Regions from separate parts of the Romboutsia sp. 1001713B170131_170501_G6 genome, predicted to be linked through region 2. Evidence: riboswitches for the same ligand, from Rfam matches in the RefSeq annotation. Region 2 holds a riboswitch; the other holds the start of a gene.
What was found. Region 2 has a riboswitch for lysine ahead of nhaC (Na+/H+ antiporter NhaC). Riboswitches for the same ligand answer to the same signal wherever they lie in the genome.
Positions count from the first base shown of each region.

Region 1: it holds a riboswitch for lysine, as region 2 does, so the genes downstream of both, I4U89_RS08985 (amino acid permease) here and nhaC (Na+/H+ antiporter NhaC) in region 2, are expected to answer to the same signal.

Region 1 is NZ_JADPFC010000003.1:49,957-53,177, forward strand. Features, by position in the region: gene I4U89_RS08980 (cell wall-binding repeat-containing protein) at 1-1,345, opposite strand, end outside; lysine riboswitch at 1,536-1,706, shown strand; gene I4U89_RS08985 (amino acid permease) at 1,983-3,221, shown strand, end outside.
Region 2 is NZ_JADPFC010000002.1:144,771-147,991, reverse strand. Features, by position in the region: gene I4U89_RS06425 (calcium/sodium antiporter) at 1-316, shown strand, start outside; gene nhaC (Na+/H+ antiporter NhaC) at 341-1,777, opposite strand; lysine riboswitch at 1,903-2,075, opposite strand; gene I4U89_RS06415 (ribonuclease H family protein) at 2,295-2,894, shown strand; gene I4U89_RS06410 (peroxiredoxin) at 2,928-3,221, opposite strand, start outside.

The DNA of each region.
Region 1 (3,221 bases), on a different contig from region 2:
TATTATCTACATTATCTATATCTGGGTTTTTCATGCTTCTTAAGTATCCATATTTTGAGAAATCTTCTCCTATAGTCCAATTTTTGCTTGATTTATAAGTATGTTCTACTAAAGTACCAAAAATATCTCCATATGCTTCGTTTATAGCGCCTGATTGAGATACATAATCTAAATTAGCAGTATGTCTTACTACTGAATGAGTATATTCATGTCCAATTACATCTAATGATCCTGCAGAATCATAAGTTGTTGAGTTTTCATTTCCAAAAACTAGTATATCAACTCCATTTACTAGACTGGAAAATGCATTTCCTGGCTCATTTACATTTACAAGTAATTCTGGCTTACTTCCCTTTCCATCTAGCCCATCTCTATTGTATTTATTTAAATAAAAATCGTAAGTTTTTCCTACATGGTAGTTTGCATCTACAAACTTTCCATCGCTCTTTTCTAGTTTTGTGCTAAAATATTTTATATCATTATCCATGCCATAAGGAATTTTATTTTGATAATAATATTGATAAAAATATTGACCTTTTATATCTAAAGTTTTTATAGGTTTTGATCCTCTACTTAAATCTATAAAATAATACCCGTCTTTAAAGCCTGCTTCACCTTGTCTATGTATTACTTGTATTTCTCTTTCATCTCCAAATACACCTTTTGCTTTAATTTTTTCTGATTTGATTATATTGTTTGTATTTTCGTATTGATTTATTATATCTCCACTGTTAGCATCTATAAATACAATTTTATTATAAATTGTTTTTCCTATTATATTTACATCTACTTTGTATGCAAGTTTATATTCTTCTTTACTTTTATATAAATATAACTCTACTTTTTCATTTTTATTTAATTCATTTTTTAGTTCAAGTTTTTCCTTTGCTATCTTAAGTGCATCATCTTTAGTTAAAGTCGGATTATAGTTAAATCCTTTTAATGTCTTTGATGTTGGCTCTATATATCCTGAAATTGATTTTATATTTCCGTCATAATCTACACATCCTACTAAATCTGAACCATAGATAGGCATATTATTTATATACTGTTGAAGTCTTACTATAAACTGAGAATCATTTTTATCATCTTCTTTTGATTTGACTTTGAAAGTAGAAGTTTTTTCTACATTACTTAAATAATTAATTAGGATTTGTTGAGGTGATATACCTTCTTTTTTCTCTTCCTTTATATTACCACTTACTACAAATGGTTCCGATTTTTCTATAGCTTTTTTTAATTCTTGTTTTTGCGTATCCTCACTTGCAAAACTCAAACTAGTTAGATTTATAGTTATTAAACATAGTGTCGTTATGCTTGCTATGATCTTTTTTAATAATGTCACTTGCTTTCCCCCTCAATTTTCTTTATTTAACGCTTTTGCTCCTTGTTATATTTTTACTAACTATGTTAACTCTATTTTAACACTTGCAATTATTATTAGTAAACTTATTATTTATTGTTTTTGTACAAAATCTAACCTTTTCTATTGACTTATTTTTTATTTTGGTTATAATTTAAAACAACAAGTAGATAACTGAGATAGAGGCGCGAAATTTAAGAGTAGTATTATGGAGGTAAGCTCAATGAAATAATACAAAAGGAAATTTCGCCGAAGTAAATAGTTAATGGCTTTGATACTATTTGCTGGGCTTATGTAAAATATGCATAAGACTGTCACATTTTTGTGGAGAGCTATTTTCAATGAAAACGTACGGTACGTTGTATTTTTTGTATATAATTTACGTATTTTTGTCATGGGTATAGTCTCATGGCTTTTTTTGTATACAAAAACCTTATGTAAACCTAAAATTACTGATAACTTATATAAGGTATATCAATAACTCAATAATATAAAAATATATCTGAGTAACCGTCGAAGTCGTTAGCGACATAAACTAATCGCATTTTTATTGTTAGATAAATTTTATTATCTTAGTTACTTACTTATGGAAAATTTACACCATAAGGAGGATAATCAAATGAGTGAACAAAATCAAGAATTAAAAAGAGGATTAAAAGCAAGACATCTAAACATGATAGCACTAGGTGGTTCTATTGGAACAGGTATTTTTCTTGCAATGGGAGATACTATCCATCAAGCAGGACCTGGCGGTGCATTAGTTGCATATGGTTTAGTAGGCATTATGGTTTATTTCTTAATAACAAGTTTAGGTGAAATGGCTACTTTTATGCCAATTTCTGGATCTTTTAGTTCCTATGCTACTAAATTTATTGACCCAGCACTTGGGTTTGCACTTGGATGGAATTACTGGTACAACTGGGCTATAACAATAGCTGCTGAAATGGTTGCAGGTTCTTTAGTTATGAAATTTTGGTTCCCAAACATACCTGGAATTTACTGGAGTTTATTATTTTTAATAATAATTGTCGGATTAAACTTTCTATCATCAAAAGCCTACGGTGAGTCTGAATATTGGTTTGCTGGTGTTAAAGTTGTTACTGTAATTATATTTTTAATAATAGGTGTGTTAATGATAGTTGGTATAATGGGTTCTGATGAAATAGGATTTCATAATTATTTTATAAAAGATGGACCTTTCCATGGTGGAATAAAATCAATCTTTGCCATTTTTCTAGTTGCAGGATTTTCATTTCAGGGAACAGAACTTATAGGAGTTGCTGCTGGAGAAAGTGAAAATCCAGAAAAAACTATTCCTAGGGCTATAAAATCCATATTTTGGAGAATATTAATATTTTATTTAGGAACGATAATAGTTTTAGGTGCTATAATACCTTTTACACAGGCTGGTGTTTCTGAAAGTCCATTTACTATGGTATTTGAAAAAGCAGGTATAGCTGGAGCTGCCTCTCTTATGAATGCGGTAATATTAACATCTGTATTATCTGCTGGAAATTCTGGTATGTATGCATCAAGCAGAATGCTTCACTCTATGGCTAAGGATGGACTTGCTCCAAAGCTATTTGCTAAGACTAATAAAAGAGGTGTTCCTGTAAATGCTTTAATATTAACTACTATAGTTGCATCTTTTTGTTTCTTAACAGGTGTATTTGCCGAAAGTACTGTTTATGTTTGGTTAGTTGCTGCATCTGGCCTTGCTGGATTTATAGCATGGGTTGGAATAGCAATATGCCATTATAGATTTAGAAAAGCATATACTCATCAAGGTAATAATTTAAAAGATTTAAAATTTACTGCTAAATGGTATCCTTTTGGACCTATACTAGCATTAATAATG
Region 2 (3,221 bases):
TATAGTATCTATAGGAACATCGCTTCCAGAGTTTGTAACAAGTATAGTTGCAGCTAGAAAAGGAGAAAGCGATATAGCTATAGGAAATGTAGTAGGTTCAAATTTGTTTAATATATTATTTGTTTTAGGTATCTCCTCATTTATAAGCAACATACAAGTTCATAGTATAGTGTTTGTTGATATGATGATTATGATAATAATAACAATATTAACTTATATATTTGCAGCAACTAAGCAACGAATAAATAAGAAAGAAGGTACATTATTAGTTGTAATGTATATATTATATATGACATTTGTAATAATAAGAAAATAAAAAGAGTCTTTAAAGACTCTTTTTTTAAGCTATTCCATTTTCAAATTCTTCTATTAAATCTTCATCAGAAAGTTTTTCTATTGTTAATCCTGTTAATCCATAGAATAATGATATTAAAGGACAAATTAAGTTAAAGAATGCAAATGGTAAAAATACGAAAGATCCAATTCCAAGTGTTGCTGACATATATGCTCCACAAGTATTCCAAGGAATAAGTGGAGAAGTTATAGTAGCACTATCTTCTAATGCACGAGAAAGATTCTTAGGAGATAAACCTTGTCTTATAAATGCATCTTTATACATACTTCCTGGTATAACTATAGCTAAATATTGGTCAGCAACTGCTAAGTTAGTACCGATACAAGTAAATATTGTAGCAGCTATAAGTCCAAAAGTACCTTTTGCAAATTTTAGTATAGACTCTGCTATAACTTGTAACATACCAGTTTTTTCTAATACCCCACCTACAGTTAAAGCACAAAGTATTAATGATACTGTCCCTAACATACTGTCAAGTCCACCTCTAGTAAGAAGATCATCAACAAACTTCATTCCAGTAGATGAAACATAGCCAGACTTAGCAACTACAAGTATATCAGCGACAGAGGCACCTTGAAATACTACAGCACAAACGCCACCTAATATAACACCACCTATAAGTGCTGGTATTGTAGGAACTTTAAATATAACCATTGCTATAACTGCAACAGGAACTAAAAGTAAAAATGGAGATAATGTATTGTAATTACTCAATAAAGCACTTTGTATTTGGTTTATTTGAGATATATCCATTTGTGAACCAGAATATTTCATTCCTATTATACCGTATAATACAAGTGATATTAAAAGAGCAGGACCAGCTGTATATACCATATGTTTTATGTGATCAAATAAAGTAGAACCAGCCATAGCAGGAGCTAAGTTTGTTGTATCAGATAAAGGAGACATCTTATCCCCAAAATAAGCTCCAGATATTATGGCACCTGCAACTATTTTACCAGGTATACCTAAGGCACTACCAATTCCCAAAAGAGCTATACCTACAGTACCAGCTGTTGTCCAAGATGAACCAGTAGAAATAGATACTATAGCACAGATTAAAGTAGTTGCCACTAAGAATATTCCAGGTGATAATATTTTAAGACCCCAATATATCATAGCAGGAACTATACCACCAGCTATCCAAGTACCTATTATCATACCAACTACTAAAAGTATAAGTATTGATTGCATTGTCGTATTTATAGTAGATAGTATACCTTCTTCTAATTCTTTCCAAGTAAAACCTAATCTAAAAACTGCAATACCACTTGCAAAAGTAGCTCCTATTATAAGTGGTATATGAGCAGATATTTCATATTTTCTTAAAAATACTAAACATGTCACCAAAACTGCAACTAAAACAGAAACACATAGAAGTGCATCAAACAAAGTTGCTTGTTTTTTAATTCTTTTTGTCATAAAAGTCCTCCTAAAATTTATACCGAATATAACATTAAGGAGAAAAGAGATAATAAAAAAAGCCTAGGTGTAAAGATATTATCCTAGACTTAAGCATTTAACCGTATAATTAAAAATACGCCTAATCTAAAGATAGCACTCCACATATAAATGTGACAGTGTTATACATATTTTGCATAACCCCAATATATAAGTTTAAAGCTTCCCTTATATATTTCGGCATAGTTACCTTTTATTTTGCTTCTTCGTGCTTACCTCCACAAAACTACTATTTAACAATGCGACCTCTACCAATAGTTATATTCGATTTATTTGATAATAAAGATTATACCATAAATTCAAAAAAAATAAAGTATGAAATATTTAGGAATGCAAAAATTAAGGAAATTTTCATAAGAATATGTAAAATAATAAATCTTTTAAAAGTATTAATTTTAATATAGAATAGTTATTAAATGTATAATTTAAGAAGAAAATAAATTTTATATAAATAGTTATATTAAAGGAAGTGATGAATTTGGCTAAAGTTAAGTTTTATGCAGTAAGAAAAGGAAGAAACAATGGAATATACAATACATGGAATGATTGTAAGGAACAAATAAATGGTTTTTCAGGTGCTGAGTATAAAAGCTTTACTACAATAGAGGAAGCAAAAGTATATATAGATGGTGAAAGTGGTGTAAAAATACAAGAGGGAAAAGAAATTGTAAAAGCTTATGTTGATGGTAGTTATGAACATTCAATAAGAGAATATGGTTCAGGGGTAGTTATAATAAAAAATGAAGAAGTTGTAAAAACTTATAGTAAAAAAGGAAATGATAAAGATTTAGTTGGAATGAGAAATGTTGCAGGGGAAATCGAGGCTGCAAAAATTGCAATGAATTATTGCATAGACAATAACATAAATAATTTAATTTTATATTTTGATTATGAGGGAATAGAAAAATGGTGTATAGGCTCATGGAAAACTAATAAAGAAGGAACTATTAAATATAAGAAATTTTATGATGATATAAAAGATAAGTTAAATGTTGAGTTTGTAAAAGTAAAAGCACATAGTGGTAATAAATATAACGATGAAGCTGATAAATTAGCAAAAAAAGCTATAGGAATATAAAAGTCTTGCAAAATATTTTGCAAGACTTTATTTTTAACTTAATCCAAACTCCTCTAATTCATCTAAAACAAAAGAAGGTCTATTTATACCGTCGTACATAGCTTTTGCCAAAATATTTGCCTGGTCGTATGTCGATGTCCAAGAAAAAATGCCGCCAAGACAATTATCTAGTACGTATAGAGCTTTTATATAAATAGAAAGAGTATCCTCATAAGACATTGAGAACTCTCCATCTTTTACTAGATAAGGTACCTTAGCATCTCTATCAAACATTACTGTATTCCCATTTTTATTTATATAATCTCTTCTAAGTTGATCATATGATCT